DNA from 2 places in the Arthrobacter sp. AG258 genome. Region 1 is predicted to be linked to the other one. Evidence: predicted binding sites of a transcription regulator. Region 1 holds the regulator's gene; the other holds the start of a gene.
What was found. Region 1 encodes LexA, which represses DNA repair genes until DNA is damaged. Its sites were predicted from a motif close to TCGAACANNTGTTCGA; they were not measured.
Positions count from the first base shown of each region.

Region 2: DFO47_RS10750 (DUF6504 family protein) is a predicted target of LexA. The motif match lies at 7,716-7,731, and genes of this name have one in related genera.

Region 1 covers NZ_SOBI01000010.1:39,565-49,044, forward strand. The annotation lists gene priA (bifunctional 1-(5-phosphoribosyl)-5-((5-phosphoribosylamino)methylideneamino)imidazole-4-carboxamide isomerase/phosphoribosylanthranilate isomerase PriA) at 1-156, opposite strand, end outside; gene DFO47_RS21160 (hypothetical protein) at 233-391, opposite strand; gene hisH (imidazole glycerol phosphate synthase subunit HisH) at 392-1,159, opposite strand; gene hisB (imidazoleglycerol-phosphate dehydratase HisB) at 1,156-1,782, opposite strand; gene DFO47_RS18525 (histidinol-phosphate transaminase) at 1,844-2,962, opposite strand; gene DFO47_RS18530 (LysM peptidoglycan-binding domain-containing protein) at 3,128-3,544, opposite strand; gene lexA (transcriptional repressor LexA) at 3,898-4,626, shown strand; gene DFO47_RS18540 (ATP-dependent DNA helicase) at 4,659-6,719, opposite strand; gene hflX (GTPase HflX) at 6,712-8,292, opposite strand; gene DFO47_RS18550 (methyltransferase) at 8,730-9,353, shown strand; gene dapF (diaminopimelate epimerase) at 9,325-9,480, opposite strand, start outside.
Region 2 covers NZ_SOBI01000004.1:337,466-346,945, reverse strand. The annotation lists gene DFO47_RS10805 (NUDIX hydrolase) at 1-399, shown strand, start outside; gene DFO47_RS10800 (endonuclease/exonuclease/phosphatase family protein) at 421-1,098, opposite strand; gene DFO47_RS10795 (thioesterase family protein) at 1,256-2,059, shown strand; gene DFO47_RS10790 (PadR family transcriptional regulator) at 2,167-2,709, shown strand; gene DFO47_RS10785 (AarF/UbiB family protein) at 2,757-4,427, shown strand; gene DFO47_RS10780 (lipoate--protein ligase family protein) at 4,505-5,254, shown strand; gene DFO47_RS10775 (mycoredoxin) at 5,298-5,555, opposite strand; gene DFO47_RS10770 (SOS response-associated peptidase) at 5,687-6,448, shown strand; gene DFO47_RS10765 (VOC family protein) at 6,475-6,897, opposite strand; gene DFO47_RS10760 (chorismate mutase) at 6,914-7,237, shown strand; gene DFO47_RS10755 (hypothetical protein) at 7,246-7,635, opposite strand; gene DFO47_RS10750 (DUF6504 family protein) at 7,768-8,091, shown strand; gene dnaE (DNA polymerase III subunit alpha) at 8,088-9,480, shown strand, end outside.

The sequences.
Region 1 (9,480 bases):
GGCCCCCTGCTGCTGCCAGTTCAGTGCCGCGTCCAAGGGCGTGCCGTAGCTGGTTTCGCTGCCGGCCTCCCCCTGGACCAGCCGGACGGCCTGCCCGTTGACGACATCGACGGCAGGCAGCAGTTCAAGGACCGGCAGGTCATGTGCGGTGGTCATACTCATCCTCAGTGTTGGTTCTTCGGGACAGGGGCTGGGGCGCCGACGCCGGCATGGTCGCCGGCGGCCGGCGGGGTCAGCTGGCGGGCAGCGTGAGCAAATAGGCGGCCAGCAGCGACATGGCGGCCAGGACGTAGAAGGACACCTGCGTCCAGAGCGGCTTGTGCTGCTGACGGAACGAGATGCCGCCGCCAATCAGGATGCCGGCGAGGCCCATCAGGAGTACGGACCACATCTAGGCGCCACTGCCGGCTTCGGCCGGGGAGGTGCCATGGGCGGCGTCGCCGGTGGCGGGCTTGCGGAGGCCTTCCACCCAGTTGCGCAGGAGCCGGGCGCCGGCGTCGCCGGACTTTTCGGGGTGGAACTGCGTCGCGCAGAGCGGCCCGTTCTCCACGGCGGCAATGAAGGGGCCGCCGTGCTCGGACCAGGTGACCAGCGGTGGCGCCATCCGCGGCTGGATCACCTCAAAGTTCCACTCCTGCACGCCGTAGGAATGCACGAAGTAGAACCGTTCATTTTCGACGCCGGCGAACAGCTTGGATCCCTCGGGCACCTTGACGGTGTTCCAGCCCATGTGCGGGACAACTTCGGCGCGCAATGCCTCCACCTTGCCAGGCCATTCACCGATGCCCTCGGCTTCCGTGCCATGTTCCACGCCGGCCTCGAAGAGGACCTGCAAACCCACGCAGATGCCCAGCACGGGGCGTCCGCCTGCGACGCGCCTGCCGATGAGGCGGATGCCGTCCACGGCCTTGAGTTCGCGCATCACGGTCTCGAATGCGCCGACGCCGGGGACCACCAGGCCGTCGGCGTTGAGCACATCGTCCGGTTTGGCGCTGAGGATCACTTCCGCACCGGCGCGCTCCAGGGCGCGCACGGCGGAGCGGACGTTCCCGGACCCGTAGTCGAGCACCGTCACCGTCGGCTTGCCCTCGGGCGACGGGAGCTTCTGTGAGGCGGTGGGATCGATGATCGCACCGTCCTTGAGGACCTGCCCGCTCACAGCGCACCCTTGGTGGAGGGGATGCCTTCAACCCGGGGATCGGGTTCGACGGCGGCGCGGAGCGCGCGGGCGAAGGCCTTGAACTGCGCCTCCACGATGTGGTGCGGGTCCCGGCCGGCCAGGACGTTCATGTGCAGGCAGATGCCGGCGTGCAGCGTGATGGCCTCAAAGACGTGGCGGGTCAGGGAGCCGGTGAAGTGGCCGCCTATCAAGTGGTACTCCTGGCCAGCGGGCTCGCCGCCGTGGACCAGGTAGGGGCGGCCGGAGACGTCCACCACCGCGTTGGCGAGGGCTTCGTCCAGCGGCACGGTGGCCTCGCCGAACCTGCGGATCCCGGCTTTGTTTCCCAACGCGGTCCGCAGGACCTCGCCGAACGTGATGGCGACATCCTCCACGGTGTGGTGGACGTCGATATGGGTGTCGCCGGTGGCTTTGACGGTCATGTCGATCAGCGAGTGCTTGCACAGGGCGGTCAGCATGTGGTCGTAGAACGGCACCGAGGTGTCGATGTTGGACACACCCGTACCGTCGAGGTTGATCTCCACGAGGACGGAGGACTCGCTGGTGGCGCGCTCCATGCGGGCGGTCCGGGCCGCAGCAGTATTCGAACCGGTTGAACTCATGGTGAAGGATCCTTAGTGGGAGAAGGAGTGGTTCAGGGCGCCCAGCGCCGCTGTATCAAGTCTAGGCGGGAAGCGCGGCGTGGCCCGCAAGGATGCGCTCCAGGGACGTGAGGAAGGCCGTGGTTTCCGGCTCGGTACCGGCCGTGACCCGCAGGTGCCCGGGAATTCCCACGTCGCGGATCAGCACGCCCGCGTCCAGCAGTTCCTGCCAGACCTGGTGCGGGTTCTCCAGGCCGCCGAAGAACACGTAGTTGGAGTCGGACGCGGCAGGCTTGAGGCCCATCCTGGTCAGCTCAGCCACAATGCGGTCGCGCTGCTGCTTGATGTCCTGCACATCGGCCATGAGCGCCTCGCGGTGCTGCAGGGCTGCCAGGGCGGTTGCCTGGGTGATCGCGGACAGGTGGTACGGAAGGCGCACCAGGCGCAGGGCATCGGTGACCTCCGGGGCCGCGGCCATGTAGCCGAGGCGTGCGCCGGCGAGTGCGAAGGCCTTGCTCATGGTGCGGGAGACAATCAGCCGCTCCCTGCCGGGCAACAGGGTCAGGGCGCTGGGCGTGCCGTCGTGGGCGAATTCGTGGTACGCCTCGTCCACGATGACGATGGTCTGGCTTGGAGCACCGGCCTCGTAGACAGCCTCGACGACGTCCAGTCCCAGGCCGGTGCCGGTGGGATTGTTCGGCGAGCAGAGGAACACGATGTTCGGCTGCAGCTCCCTGACCTGCCGGGCAGCGGATTCTGCGCTGAGGTCGTAGCCCTCGGCCCGGACACCGGTGATGTATTCGGTGTCGGTGCCGCTCGCCAGCAGCGGGTACATGGAGTACGTGGGCGGGAAGCCCAGGGCGGTGCGGCCCGGGCCGCCGAACGCCTGGAGGATTTGCTGCAGGACCTCGTTGGAGCCGTTGGCCGCCCACAGGTTGGTTTCGTCGAGGCCATGGCCAAGGTATTCGGCCAGGGCCTTGCGGAGCTCGGTGAACTCCCGGTCCGGGTAGCGGTTCAGGCCGGCGGCGGCCTCCGTCACGGCGGCGCTGATGGCGGCACGCACGTCCGCCGGGACGCCATGGGTGTTCTCGTTGACGTTCAGGAGAATGGGGACGTCCAGTTGGGGCGCCCCGTAGGGAGTCAGCCCGCGAAGGTTGCTGCGGAGGGGTAGCCGGTTCAGGCGTTCTAGCTGGTCGTTCACCTGAACAGTTTAGTTGCCGTGGCAACTACCGGAAAATATGACACTTTTGGCCTGCCTCGGAAACGCCCGGACGAAGAGCTGGCGGCAGCCTCCGGGGGACGCGCACCCGCAGTCACCAGGCCGCGGCGCCAGGCTGCCGCTCCGCGGTACCCGCTCAAGAAGGGGTCAGTGGCTGGGGACGAAGAGCTGCTGCCCGGGCAGGACCGCGCCGGCGGACAGGTTGTTGAGCTGGACGATGTCCGCCACGACGTCCCGTGCATCCCGGTTCGGGGCCACGGCACCGGCGATGGACCACAGGGACTGGCCGGGCTGGACCGTGACTGTCACCGTGGGCGTCACGGCGAGGTCCGCGGCGGAATCGGAGGCCTTGGCCGGGGAGTGGAAAAGTCCCGCCAAGGAGAGCAGCAGGACCGCGAGGAGAATCAGCGGCACTCCCACCAGGACGATCCGCCCCCGCCGGGTCAACCGAAGCGGCGCCGGTGATGGCGCAGTTCCGGCACTGATCCGCCGGCTGCCGGACGAGTGGCGCTCCCCGGCCAGGAACTCCGGACGGGATATGTGGGAAAGAGTTAAAGCTGACATGAACTGAGCCCTCCTGGACCTGCCGTGCTGCCCGGGTGTCCGCCGCTGCCGTCCTGCCTGCCGTGCCGGAATACCAATCTCTTCCGGCCAGGTCTTCGAACAGGCCATGCAATGGTTAGAACACATATTCGAACTTTGCTTACTAAGTTTTAGCACCTATCAACGAACAATGTCGAGACTCGCTAGAACAAATGTTTGAAAAAGCAATGTGGCTGGCCTAGCTTGGAAACCAAGAACAACCACCACTGAAGTTGAACAGCAGGGTCTGACAATGACAGCGGTGACCCTTCACGCAACGCCGGCCTACGGCGTGGGGCGGAAGATCCGGCGGCAAGCGAAAGGCATTGGCGAACATGGCAGCAGCAGCCGCCGGGGGCAGGACGGCCCCGCAACCAAAGAGGACTCCGAAGGGGCTTACCCCGCGGCAGAAGAAGATCCTCGAGACCATCCAGCGGTCCGTCAATGACAACGGCTACCCGCCCTCAATGCGCGAGATCGGCGACACGGTGGGCCTTGCGAGCTTGTCCAGCGTGACCCATCAGCTGTCCCAGCTGGAGAAGCTTGGCTACCTCCGGCGCGACCCGAAGCGGCCGCGGGCCATGGAGGTGCTCATGCCCCTCACGCTTGACGGCGGCGGCGGGAAGCCGATTGCCGCCTCAGCGCCGCAGACACCCGGCGCCACCGTAACGGAGCTGCCTACCGCGCTGGACACCGCCATGGTTCCGCTCGTGGGCCGGATTGCCGCCGGCGGTCCCATCCTCGCCGAGCAGCTCGTTGAGGATGTCATGCCGCTCCCCCGCCAACTTGTGGGCCAGGGTGAACTGTTCATGCTCAAAGTGGCCGGGGACTCCATGGTGGACGCCGCCATCTGCGACGGAGACTGGGTCGTGGTGCGCCGCCAGGCGGACGCCGTCAACGGTGATATCGTCGCTGCCCTGCTCGATGACGAAGCAACCGTCAAGACCTTCCGCCAGCGGGACGGCCACACCTGGCTGCTCCCGCAGAACACGCAGTACGAACCCATCCTGGGCGACCACGCGACCATCATGGGCAAAGTGGTTTCGGTGCTGCGGTCCCTCTGACACCGCCTGTCACCTCCGGCCGCGGCAGGCCTCTATTCAGAGGCCTCCGCGCCGAGCCTGGTGAGTGCGGCCAGCGCCTTGCTGCGGTCCGTAGTGGACCAGAAAGGCGGCAGCGCGGCCCGCAGGAAGCCCGCATAACGTTCGGTTGCCAGCCGCGAATCCAGCACCGCCACCACTCCTTTGTCGCCGGTTGACCGGATCAGCCGCCCGGCGCCCTGCGCCAGCCGGATGGCCGCGTGGGTAGCCGACACCGACATGAAACCGTTGCCACCGGCCTGGGCCACGGCCCGCGACCGAGCTGTCATGAGGGGATCGTCCGGCCTGGGGAAGGGAATCCGGTCGATCACCACGAGCCGGCACGACCCGCCCGGAACGTCCACCCCCTGCCACAGGGACATAGTCCCGAAGAGGCAGGTATCCGGTTCGTCCGCGAACTGCTTGACCAGGGCGGTCATGGTTGACTCGCCCTGGCAGAGCACGGTCATATCGAGCTTGGGCCGCAGGGCATCGGCGGCCTCCTCCGCAGCCCGACGCGAGGAAAAGAGGCAAAGAGCCCCGCCACCGGATGCTTTGATGAGCGCCTCGAGCTCCTCCAGGGCTTCCGGCGAAACACCCCGGCCCGGTTTGGGCAGGTGTCCCGCCACGTAGAGGATGCCCTGTTTGGGGTAGTCGAAGGGTGAGCCGACGTCCACCCCCGTCCAGCTGGGAGCTCCGTCGCCTATCAGTCCCAGCCCGCCCGCCGCCGGTTCGAACGCGGACCCGATGGCCAGGGTGGCAGAGGTCAGCACAACAGTGTGGCCGGCGAAGAGTCCTTCCCTCAGCCGCCCGGCAACGGACAGCGGCGCGATGTTGACCAGCACCGGCGCATTCTCGTCAGGCTGGGAGTAGCCCTGGCCGGGGTCGAAGGTGCTCGCGCGCGAGAACCAGACCACTTCGCGGTTCTCCCGGGCAGCCAGCAGCCGTTCGCATAATTCAAGGATCAGCATGAGGCGGGACCGGGCGAGCTGTCGCCCGCCGTCGGCCGTGGTGTTGCTGTCCCCCTTGGAATCGGACAGCGCCGCGCGGCAGGACTCACGCAGCTGGTCCACGCAGTCCAGCTGTTCGTCGTTCAGGCCGTTGGGCAGCAGGCCGTTCGGGGCCCCGGCGAGGGCCAGCTCAAGGTTGGCGGCCGCAGCGTTCAGGGCGTCAACGGTGATGGCCGTGTGTTTGCGGGCACCTGATGCGGCGGCGTGCACCATGGCGACGGACAACTGCCCGGAGACGGCCCCGGTGACGCGGTCCTGCAGTTCATGCGCCTCGTCCACTACCACGACGTCATATTCGGGCAGCACGGCGAGCCCCTCGAAGGCGCTGACGGCGAGCATGGCGTGGTTGGTCACCACGACGTCTGCCTCGGCCGCGTCCTGCCGCGCCAGTTCACTGAAGCACTCAGCGGCCATGGGACATTTTTGCGCCCCCAGGCATTCCATGGAGGTCACGGACACCTGCCGCCATGCACGGTCGGTCACGCCGGGAAGAAGCTCGTCACGGTCTCCGGTGGCGGTCTTCTCGGCCCACTCCCGCAGCCGCACCACTTCCTTGCCCAGCTGGGAGGCGGGACCGCCCACAGAGGCGGCGAAGTGCGGCACGCTGGTGTCCTCGCCCAGGGAGAACAGCTGGCCCTCCGAAGGCTCTTCGGAAGGGAACCCGCCCTCCACCTTGTGGCGGCAGACGTAGTTGGACCGCCCCTTGACCAGGGCCACTTTGACGGGCCGTTCCAGGGCCGGGGTGATGTTCTTCAGGAGGCGGGGCAGGTCCCTGCCCACGATCTGGGTTTGCAGGGCCAGCGTGGCCGTGGACACCAGGGCGGGCTTATTGCTTTCCAAGGCATGGGCAATGAGCGGTACCAGGTAGGCCAGGGACTTGCCGGTCCCGGTGCCGGCCTGGACCAGGAGATGGTTGCCCGAACTGATGGCCCGGGCCACCTGACGGGCCATTTCGTGTTGTCCGGTGCGGCTTTGTCCGCCCATGCCGGCGACGGCGCGGTCGAGCAGTTCAAGGACGAACTGCTCGCCGCCCGCCTGCGCAGCTTCCCCGGCCGCGAGGTCAGTCATTGAGGGCGAATGGTTCCAGCTCGGATGCCAGGCCCTCGCGGACCATCACCACGGCCCTGGTACCTTCCTCAACGTGGTCGAGGTGGATGATTTCGGCGTCGGATTCGTGCAGCTTGCTGAGCAGGTCGCCCCGGTCGTACGGAATGAGCAGTTCAAGCTTCACGCTGGGCCTCGGGATGGCGTCGCTGATGGCCTTCAGCAGCTCGGCAATACCCTCACCCGTCCGGGCCGAGACCACCACATGGCGTGGTTCGCGCTGCTTCAGCCGCTCGATCACGAAGGGATCGGCGGCATCGGCCTTGTTCAGCACGATGATCTCAGGCACCTTGCGGGCGTCAACTTCGCTGAAGACCTTCCGGACCGCGGCGATCTGGCCCTCGGGATCGGGGTGCGAGGCGTCCACCACGTGCAGGATCAGGTCCGAATCGGCCACCTCTTCGAGGGTGGAGCGGAAGGCCTCCACCAGCTGCGTGGGCAGCGAGCGGACGAAGCCCACGGTGTCGGCCAGGGTGTAACCCAGGCCGTCAGCGGTTTCGGCCTTGCGGACGGTGGGATCCAGGGTGGCGAACAAGGCGTTCTCCACCAGGACGCCGGCGTCGGTGAGCCTGTTGAGCAGGGAGGATTTCCCCGCGTTGGTGTACCCGGCAATGGCCACCGACGGTACCTCGTTACGACGGCGGTTGGCCCGCTTGGTTTCCCGCGCCGGCTTCATCGCGGCGATCTCGCGCCGAAGCTTGGCCATGCGCGTACGGATCCGGCGCCGGTCCAGTTCGATCTTGGTTTCACCGGGGCCGCGCGAGCCCATGCCGGCGGCGGCGCCACCCACTTGGCCGCCTGCCTGGCGGGACATCGATTCGCCCCAGCCGCGGAGTCGGGGAAGCAGGTATTCCAGCTGTGCCAGCTCCACTTGGGCCTTGCCCTCGCGGCTCTTGGCGTGCTGGGCGAAGATGTCCAGGATCAGGGCCGTACGGTCGATCACCTTGACCTTGACGATGTCTTCGAGGCCACGACGCTGCGAGGGTGCGAGCTCGGCGTCCACCACCACGGTGTCCGCACCGGTGGACATGACGATGTCCTTCAGTTCGAGCGCCTTGCCCGAGCCCAGGAACGTTCCGGGATCCGGCTTGGCCCTCCGCTGTACCAGCCCGTCGAGGACCTCGGAGCCGGCCGTCTCGGCGAGGGCGGCAAGCTCGCGCAGCGAATTCTCGGCGTCGGCCAGTGTTCCGTCGGACCAGAGCCCTGCCAGGACCACGCGTTCCAGGCGGAGCTGGCGGTATTCGACCTCGGTGACGTCTTCGAGTTCGGTGGACAACCCTGCCCTGCGGCGCAGGGCCCTGCGTTCCTCGAGGTCCTGCTGGTCGCCGTCGTACGTTGAATGTTCTTCGTCGAGGCGGGATATGGCCTGGGCCTTGCCGAGCACAGCTTTTCCGGTGCCGCTGCCGTCGCCGCTGGGCGTGCTGACTTTCCGGGCCGGTACGTCCTTGGCGAGGATCCGGTCGATGACAGCCTGGATTTCCTCGGGACTCATGTCCTGGGCGGCTGGATCGGACCCGGTGTTTGGCTGGCTGGTCATGGTCTCCTTTGAAGATTCGGCATTTCCAGAATAGTGCCGATTAGTTGGAAGGTGGGAAGAATTCGCGCTGGGCTGACGGCCTGCGGTCATGCAGTCCTCCTGATGGTGGGGCCGCCGGCGGCGGTGCCGGGGCCGGGATGCCGCGTTGCAGGGGCGGCTGGGCGGGCGAGGCCGGAGAATTGCAGGAAGCGCAGCGGAAGGCTGACGTTCGAGTACTGTCCGGCGGCCGGGCCTGGACGGAATGGTCCGGTCCGGTGCACAAGCGGAAGGCATGGGAACCTGCGTCGCTGTGGGACGGGCTGCCTCTGCTGGGCAGCGGCAGGAACGGGCGGGGCCCGTACCGGCTACTCGAAGATCAAGAACATGCCCATTAGCCTAACAGAGGGGCGCAGGCACAGTTTCCCATTACGCTGCAGGGGGAACTACTCTGGCCAGTTATGGAGTCCGCTCACTATTTCAGCACGTCCCCCGCCGGGCCCTTTACCCGCAAGCCCCTCACCGTGGAACTGGCCGGCGGAACGCGCAGGCTCCAGACCTCCTCGGGCATTTTCAGCCCGGACGGCATCGACAAGGGCACTGCAGTACTTCTGGCGGAGGTCCCTGCGCCGAACCCCCACGGCAACCTGTTGGACATTGGTTGCGGCTGGGGGCCGGTGGCCCTCACCATGGCTCTGCTGGCGCCCCAGTCAAGGGTCTACGCGGTGGACGTCAACGAACGGTGCATCACCCTGACCAACGAGAATGCCGAGGCGCTGGGCCTGTCCAATGTCGTTGCCAGCACGCCTGAGGCCGTAGACCCCGAAGTGCGTTTCGACACCATTTGGTCCAATCCGCCCATCAGGATCGGCAAGGAAGAACTGCATGCCCTGCTGAAGCTGTGGCTCCCCCGCCTGGCTGAGGGCGGGACGGCGTGGCTCGTGGTCCAGAAGAACCTGGGCTCGGACTCGCTGCAGCGCTGGCTGGCCGCCGAACTGGACAGCTCCTTCACCGTGACGCGCGAATCGACCGCCAAGTCCTTCCGGATCCTGAAGGTCAGGAAAGCGTCCCGCTCGCCACAATGACCGCCGGACCGCTGAGCTCAACATGCTCGTGGCCGCCGGGTCCGGCGAAGAACTTGACGCCTACAACCCCTCCGGGAACATGGACGCGCCAGACGTCGGGAGCCTCGGCACCTGCCCAGTGCCGGAT
Region 2 (9,480 bases), on a different contig from region 1:
GCGGCCGGGGTCCTGGCCTGGGATCCCGCCAGGGGAGTCCTGCTGCAGCACCGCGCGGTATGGAGTCACAACGGCGGAACCTGGGGCCTGCCCGGCGGGGCCCTGCACCAGGGCGAAGAACCGGTCGACGGCGCCCTCCGGGAGGCCTACGAGGAAGCGTCGGTTCCGCCCGGCAACGTCGACGTTCTCTTTACCTCCGTGCTGGACCATGGCTACTGGTCCTACACCACCGTGGTGGTCCGTGTGCGGGAGTCCTTTGAACCGGTCATCAGCGATCCGGAGAGCATTGCCCTGCTCTGGGTTCCGGTGGCTGAAGTCCACGGCATGGAACTCCACCCCGGCTTCGCAGCAGCCTGGCCGGGCCTGATGGCACAACTGGACGCCGGGGAATCCTGGTAAACGGCGGCGTTGCAGCCGGGCCTAGTAGCCTTCGCCGTACTCGGCTGTCACCAGGATGGGCAGGTGGTCTGAATTGCCGCGCGGAAGGGTTTCCACGCTGGCGATATCCAGCCCCAGGGAGGTGGCGAAGTCGAAATGGCCCTTGAAAACCTTGTACCGGGTGTAGGTGCGCCGGTTGCTCAAGGAGAGGGCATAGCCGGAGTTCTTCATGTGCATATCCAGGTTCTTGGTGAAGAACGGATAATTGAAGTCGCCCACCATCAGCGTCATCAGGCCTTTGCCCATGCTGAGCAGTTCCGCGTGGGCCGCGTGGATCTGCTTTCGCCGCAATGAGTTCGACGCCGTCAGGGGTGCTGCGTGGAACGAGCCGATCACCAGTTCGTGTTCGGTCTGGTTGTCCATGACCCGCGTGCCGATCAGCCGCTCATGGGCCGGAGCAAGGACCCTGTCGTGCATCGATTTCTTCAACGCGAAGGACTGCGTGTCCAGGGCCGTGAACCTGCTGGTCCGGTAGTAGATGGCCAGGCCCAGCCTGTTGCCCTTGGTGGCATCCGCCAGATGGAGGGGGCCCAGGGTCTCCGGGAGGTCGCTGGAATCCACCTCCTGGAGGCACAGCGCATCGACGTCGTGATTCCGTGCCAGGGCGAGAAGTTCGCCGCTTGCGGCATGCTTGCGGAGGTTGTAGCTGATGACGCGCATGAAACACCTCTTTTGAGGGTTGCTGACAGGACCAGTTCCTGAGTGTAGTCCGCTTGGCTGTGGTACCCGCCAACATTTCGTTGCCTGCCGCGTCGCGGCGCACTCACTGGCGATAGGGTTAGTGGCAATTCACTGAACTTTGCTTAAGGGGCCAGCTTTGACTGCAGACCTGCCTGAACTCGCCGAGGGCAACTTCTACTACCAGGAACTGGGCGGGGGCCGGTTCCGGTCAACCATCCATGCCCAGGGTGCCTGGAACACCCACGAGCAGCACATGGCGCCGGCCTCGGGCCTGATGGCTGACCTCCTGGAACGGCACCAGCCGCGCGACGACATGCGGATGGCCCGGATCAGCTACGAGATCCTGGGACTGATCCCCGGTGGCGACTTCCGGATCGAGACCACCACGCTGCGGCCAGGCAGGACCATTGAACTTGTGCAGGCCGAACTGGTGGCCGGCGGCCGTACCGCCATCCGTGCCACGGCGTGGCGCATGCTGACCAGCGATACCAGCCCGGTAGCAGAGGTCGAAGACACGGCCATACCAGGCCCGGACGAATGCAAGCCGTACGATGGTTCGGCGGTCTGGCCGGGAGGCTACATCCGTTCCCTGGAAATGCGGGTGGCTGAGGGGCACCGCCCCGGCGCCGGGAAAGTGTGGCTCCGCACCGGGCACCCGCTGACCGACCGGGCCGACAGTGGCGACCTGGCGCGGCTGATGGGAATGGTGGACACGGCCAACGGAATCGCCGCCAGGGTCCCGCCCGGCAAGGACAGCTATGCCTTCCCCAACCTGGACCTGCAGATCCACATGTACCGCCGGCCGCAAGGGGAGTGGCTGGGGCTGGACAACGCCGTTTCCTTCGGCTCCGACGGGATTGGGCTCACGTCCACGGTGCTGCACGACCGGCAGGGACCTTTCGGCCGGGCGGAGCAAATCCTCACCTTGCGCAGGACCTGACGCCGCCTGGGCCTTTCCGGCCCCGGAAACCGGCCGTCCGGCTATGGTGCCGGAATGTATCGCTGAGTATCGTTGTGTATCGTTCGCGATTGACGAAGGAGTGCATCATGCGTGGTTCAAACCCTGCAGGCGGGTTCGGCGGGAACAACCTGGACGGAATGTGGCAAGCGGTCGAAGAGTTTCGCTCCAGGTTCGAGAAACGGGCTGGAACCCGGGCCGGGAAAGGCGAGGTCCGGGCGGCGATTCTGGCGCTGCTCGCTGAGCAGCCCATGCACGGTTACCAGGTCATCCACGAGATTGAGGAGCGCAGCGGCGGCAGCTGGAAGCCGAGCGCAGGGTCCGTCTACCCCACCTTGCAGCTCCTGGCAGACGAAGGGTCCATCAGGGCCGAGGAATCCAACGGCAGGAAGATCTACTCGCTGACCGATGCCGGCCGCGAAGAGGCGGCTGACTTGCACGGGTCCGCGCCCTGGGATCCCGCGGCCGCCACCTTCGGAACCGGCGGCGCCTCCCTTCCGAAGGCCGGGATTGAGCTGGCCCAGGCCGCGGCGCAGGTGGGCAGGACCGGTTCACCGGACCAGGTGCAGCAGGCAGTGGCGGTGCTCGACGAGGCCCGCCGGCGGCTGTACGCCATCCTCGCGCAGGACTGACCCGGGTGGCGCTGACCGTACGGGACCGGGCCGACCCGGCGTCGCCCATGCGGGAACACCGCGGCCGGTACCGGCGGATCCTCCGGTTTGCCGCCTGGCATCTTGCCACCACGTGGTGGTTCGAACTGCTGCTGCCCAGGGTGGGGCTGGGCAGCATCTCCACGCGGACACGGTCCCGACGGATGCAGAACTTTGCCCGCCGGTTCCACGACCTGGCCATCGACCTCGGCGGCCTGATGATCAAGGTGGGGCAATTCCTGTCCTCCCGGCTCGACGTCCTCCCGCCCGAAATCACCAAAGAACTCGAAGGGCTTCAGGACGAGGTGCCGCCCGTGGCCTTCCCGCTGATCGCCGCCCTGGCAGAGCGTGAACTGGGTGCCCCCGTGGGCCGGGTCTACGCCAGCGTGGACGAATCCGCGATTGCGGCCGCCTCCCTGGGCCAGGCCCACCGCGCCCGCCTGAATCTCCTGGACGCCGAAGATACGGGCCTGGACGCCGTCGTCATGAAGGTACAGCGTCCGGGCATCGGCGCGATCGTCGACGTCGACCTCGCCGCCCTTCGGAAGGTGGCCGGCTGGCTCAGCCATGTCCGCCTCGTCTCCCGCCGCGCGGACATGCCGGCGCTGGTGGAGGAATTCGCCCAGATCAGCCTGCAGGAGATTGACTACCTGCACGAGGCCGTCAACGCCGAACGCTTCGCCGCAGACTTTGCCGGCGACGCCAGGGTAGCAGTGCCGGAAGTCGTCTGGGAGCGCACCACCCGCCGCGTACTCACGCTCGAGGACGTCACGGCCATCAAAATCACCGATGCGGGAGCGCTCCGGACCGCCGGCATCGATCCCGCCGCGGTGGCCCCCGTTTTCGCGTCCATCATGTTCGACCAGCTCTTCACCAACGGGTTCTTCCATGCCGACCCGCATCCGGGCAACATCTTCGTCACGCCTGTCCCTGCAGGGACGGGGGGACCTGGCTGGAAGCTGACGTTCATCGACTTCGGCATGATGGGGGAGGTCACGGCTTCCACGCGCAGCGGCCTGCGGAAGCTCCTGATCGCTGCAGCCGCGCGCGACGGCAAGGGACTCGTGGCGGCGATCAACGACGTCGGCGTGCTGATGCCGTCGGCGGACAGCGCAGGACTGGAACGGGCCATGACCCAGCTTTTCGCCCGCTTCGGCGGCATGGGCTTTGCCGAACTCCGCGAGGTGGACCCCCGCGAGTTCCGCGACTTCGCGGTGGAATTCGGTGACGTGGTCCGCTCGCTGCCATTCCAGCTGCCGGAGAACTTCCTCCTGATCATCCGCGCCATGTCCCTGACGTCAGGGGTATGCAGCGCCCTGGATGAGCGCTTCAACCTCTGGGACTCCGTGGAACCCTACGCCGCGCAGCTGCTGCGGAACGAACGCGGCAACGTGGTCCAGGACGTGGCCCGGCAGGCCCTCGATGCCGCCGCTAACGCCTTCCGCCTGCCCGGCAGGCTGGACGCCCTGGCCGGCCGGCTCGAGGAAGGATCGCTTGAGGTCGCAGTCCCGCGGCTGGAGCGGCAGGCTGCCCGGCTGGAAAGGGCGGCGCGGCGCTCCGGTTCGGCCCTGGTGTTCGGTGCGCTGCTGGTGGCGGGCACCATCGTCCGCTCTGACGACCTGGTATTCGGCAACGTCCTGATGGCCGTTTCTGCGGTTCCCCTGCTGCACGCACTGTGGGCAGGGCGCCGGGGCCGTTAAAGCCCGTGCCGTCGTCGGGCGTAACCTAGGGGAGGCCCGTCCGCCGGCGGCCATCGACCCCAGGGAGTTCAGCAACAATGCACCACACCGGTACCGACGCCCGCCCGCTGACTGTGGTGCGGCAGGACGTGTCCCTCGGCGCGGGACGTGACCTCGAATTCGGGCTGGAGCTGCTGGCCAGGGCCAGGTCAGGCAGCCTCGGTCCCACCCTGCGCCTGTACCGGCCCGCTCCCACCGTCGCCTTCGGGCAACGGGACACCCGGTTGCCCGGATTTGATGCGGCCGCACGGGCCTGCCTGGCCAACGGATTTGAGCCCTTGGTCCGCAGGGCCGGGGGACGGGCCGCCGCCTACCACCAAGGGACCTTGGTGGTGGACCACATCGAACCGGACGCCGACGCAGTAGCCGGATCCAAAGCCCGGTTCGCCTATTTCGGTGAGCTCTTTGCCCAGGCCCTGCGAAGCGTCGGGGTCCAGGCCGCGGTAGGGGAAATTCCCGGCGAATACTGCCCCGGCGAGTTCAGTGTGCACGGAACCGATGCGGCCGACAGCTCCCGCCGCGTGAAGCTGGTCGGCACCGCCCAACGGGTGGTTTCCGGTGGCTGGCTGTTCAGCTCGGTGATTGTGGTGGAGGATTCAGGCCCGATCCGGAAGGTGCTCACGGACAGCTATGCCGCCCTCGGCCTGGACTGGGACCCGTCCACGGCCGGCGCCGCCGACGACCTGCTACCCGGGCTGGATGTGGCGGCCGTGGAACATGCCCTCCTGGAAACGTATGCGGGCCACGCCACCCTGGAAACTGCTTCCTTCAGCAGCCTGGGGGCGTGACCCGCATCAGTTCTTCGGCGCGAAGCCGGCTGTCTCCTGCCGCTTAGGCAGCGAGCCTGCTTTGGACCTCAGCAGCTGACGGGTTGGTGGCAGCGGAGCCGTCCGGGAACAGGACGGTGGGAACGGTGCGGTTGCCGCCATTCAGTTTCTCCACGAGTTCGGCGGTGCCGTCCACCTCTTCGATGTTGATTTCCGTGTAGCCGATGCCCTTTGCGTCCAGCTGCTTCTTCAGCCGGTTGCAGTAGCCGCACCAAGTAGTGGAAAACATGGTGATGGTGCCGGATTCGGGAGTGAAGTCCACGCGGATCTCCTAAACGTCGCTTGAAAGGTTTCCTTACGGTCAACGGTAGCGTGGCCGCCGGTATTCCCGGACTTTCCGGGGCGGCGGGGCGGCTGCATGACAGTATGTGGCGACGGTGGCATGCTGGTCCCATGTGTGGACGCTACGTAATGGCACGCGCCGTGGGGGACCTGCTGGCCGAGTTCGACGCCGAGTTGGAGGAGGAGGTCAGCATCCCGCCGTCGTGGAACGTAGCGCCAACGGACGCCGTCCCCATCGTCCTGGAGCGGCTGGTGGGGGATGCTGCAGGGGCCCGGCAGGTACGGCAGTTGCATGTGGCCCGCTGGGGCCTGGTCCCGTCCTGGGCCAAGGATCCCGGGATCGGGTCGCGCATGATCAACGCCCGCAGCGAATCGGTGCTGGAGAAGCCTGCGTTCAGGAAGGCCGTGAAGTCACGCCGCTGCGCCGTCCCCGCCGACGGGTACTACGAATGGAAGCAAGGGCCCGGGAAGTCCAAGCAGCCCTATTATGTGCACCCCGGTGAGGACCACGGGCTGGTATTCGCCGGCCTTTACGAGTGGTGGAAGGACCCGTCCATTCCGGAAGGGGAACCAGGGCGCTGGCTGCTGTCCACTTCCATCCTCACGGCGGACACCCCACCGCCCGGGACTGAATCCACCATCTTCGGGAAGCTGACGGAACTGCACGACCGCGTGCCCCTGCCCATGGACAAGGCCACCACGCAGGCTTGGCTGGACCCGCAGGCTGACGACGCAGCCGCTCTTGTGGACCTGGTGCGGGCCGGGGTCAAGGAAGCTGCCGCCGACTGGCACGTGGAATCCGTGGGCAAGGACGTGGGGAACGTCCGCAACAACGGACCGGACCTGATCCGCCCTGTGGAGGCACTGTTCTAGCAGTCCCTGCCAGGGTGCGGACGCCGTCACACGGTGACCGTGCCGGCGTCGTCCACGGTCCACGTGGGGTTGTAGGCGACTTCCCAGCGGAAGCCGTCAGGATCCGCGAAGTACCCCGTGTAGCCGCCCCAGGGCTGGGTAACGGGTTCGGCGATGATGGCTGCCCCCGCCGCTGCGGCCTCTTCCATGACCCGGTCCACGTCCCCGGCGCTGGCGAGGTTATGGCTGAGGGTGATGCAGGGAACCCCGTCCGGCGGGCTGACGCCTGCCTCCGCCTGCATCTGCCGGGCGTCCCAGAGGGAGAGCACCAGCCCGTGGTTCACCTGGATGAACAGCACCTCCCCGGCAACCTCGCGGTGGACCGGCCAGCCGAGGCCGTCGATGTAGAAGGCCCGCGACCGGTCAACGCTGCGGACGCCGAGGGAGATAAAGTCGACTCTTGGCTCCATGCTTCGATACTGTCAGATGATGGCGACAATTCAAGGAAACGATCGGGATGCCCAGGCCGACAAGGAACAGCTCGCAGCTGTCCGGGTTGCCGTCGATGAGGTGGATGACCAGATTGTCACCCTCATCGCCCGCCGCGAGCGGCTGATCCGGATCGCCGGCACCCTGAAAGGCGACGACGCCGAGGTGCGGGCCCCCGGCCGGGTGGAGCGGATCATCGAGCACGTCCGGGCCGCGGCAGAGAAAAAAGACATTGACCCGGACATCGTCGAGTCAACCTACCGGGCCATGATCTCCGCGTTCATTGAACTCGAACTGAAGATCCATAAGGAAAACAGCTAAGGAAACCCCTACAGGGCTTCCTCCACCGGAACCCCATGCTGGAACTCCCGACCGTCCGCCTCGCTGAAGGCTGACAGGACGTGTCCTTTCCCGAGCCCGTTCAAGGCCGTGGCGGGAAAGCTCCCGGTAATGGTGTTTTCCGAGTGGGATACGCCGGACAGGTCGTAGTCTTCTTCGATTCCCTGGTCCCGGTTGAACGCGTAGCAGGCAATGGCCTCCCCGTTCATGAATTCAATGCACAGCCGCCGCTGCGTTGAATAGTCCGGCGTGGCTCCCATCAAGCCCACCACGTAGGCGCCGGACTCCGGAATGGCGCCATCGATATCGAACGTGGCCACCAGGGTGGAGTCCTGGGTCTTGATGCTTGCCTGCTTCAGGAGTGCGTCATCGGTACTCATGCCATCATCCTGCTCCCTGCCGCACGGTCCGTCCACCCCCGCCTATGTTTTGCCGGCTCCCCGGCGTAGACTTGATTTATTCGAACACATATTCGAATGGAGCATTTGGGAAGAACCGTCCGGGAGGCGCGCATGGGCATGTTCAGCGAGTCCATAGACGTGGCATGTTCCCCCTCCGGGCAGCCTGAATCGTTAACGTGGGCAGGCAGGGACTATCTCGTCTGCGCCGAGCCCGCCCGGTGGTATGAACGCCGCCAGTGGTGGGCTGAAGACGCCAGGGCTCCCCTGGGGAGCGGCCCTGGCGTGGTGGACCACGAAATCTGGCGAATCCAGGTGCTTCCCGCTGCTGGGAACAATGCTTCAGAACCCCTGACCCTCGACCTCACCCGGCATGTTGGCAGCGGCCGGTGGCGGCTGCTGCGGATCCATGACGCCCTTCGCCCCAGAACAGCATGAGCTTCACCCACCTTCACGTTTCCACAGCATTCAGCGCCCATTACGGCGTCTCCTGGCCGGAGGAACTTGCACAGGCCGCCGCTAGGGACGGCGCCACTGCCCTGGCCTGCACCGACCGGGACGGCCTGTATGGCACCATCAAGCACCTCAAAGCCTGCATGGCTGCAGGCATCGACCCCATCGTGGGGGTGGACCTTGCGGTCTTCGACGACGACGGGGACCACCGCACGCAGGTAGCCGGGCGGGTGGTGGTGCTCGCCCGCGGGCACAACAATGGCGCGGGTTACCGTGCTCTATGCCGGCTGGTTTCCGATGCCCACGCCCGGACCTCCGGGAAGGCCGGGGGAACAGTGCCGGTAGCGGTCACCCGCGCCGAATTGGCCTCCCGGACCCTCGACCCGGCAACGCTCAAACCGGTGCTGACCGTGCTGATTGGACCGGATTCCGACGTCGGCAAGGCCATGGGAGGCAGGCGGTACCTCCGTCCCCGAACCCTTTTCAAACAATGGCTGGATGCCATGCCCGCGGGAACCGTCGTTGCAGAAATCGTCTCCCAGCTCAGCGCGCCCGGCTTCCCCCTCAGCACTGCCCATGCAGTCCGCATGCTCCGGCTCGCCGAAGAACACCACGTCCCCGCCATCCTCAGCAACGCGGTGCGGTATTGCGCTGCGGACGGGGCGCCAACCGCGGATGTCCTTGACTCTGCCCGGACGTTGAAGTCCCTGCCGGAGCTGGCAGGGGAACCGCTGCTCCAGCCCACAGGCCAGGGGTGGCTGAAAACCGCGGAACAGATGCACGGCCTGGGCAAGGAAATCATTACCGCAGCAGGGTATGGGGCCGCTGACCTCAAGCAACTGATGGCCCAAACCGAGGCGCTCGCCGACCTCTGCCGGATGGACCCCACCTCGGACATGGGATGGAAGCAGCCTGTGGTGCCGGAGGCATCAGTCATTGGAATTACCCGGGATCCGCATATGGAACTCATCCAGCGGTGCCATGCCGGAATTGGCAGGCGGTTCCCGGGGATCGGCGGACACGACGAAAAAACGATGCTGGCTCGGCTTGAGCATGAGCTGGGGATCATCCGGAACCTGGGGTTCTCGTCCTACTTCCTGACTGTGGCAGAGGTATCCCGGATGATCCAGGACATGGGAGTCAGGGCGGCAGCCCGTGGGTCCGGGGCGTCCAGCCTGGTCAATTATTTGATCGAGGTAAGCCACGTAAATCCGCTGCAGCACGATCTCATCTTTGAACGGTTCCTCTCCAACGACCGTGCCACCCTGCCGGACATCGACATCGACGTTGAAAGCGCTGAACGCCACAACGTCTACCGCCAAATCTTCGAACGCTTCGGCTCAGAGCGCGTCACCCTGATGAGCATGCAAAACG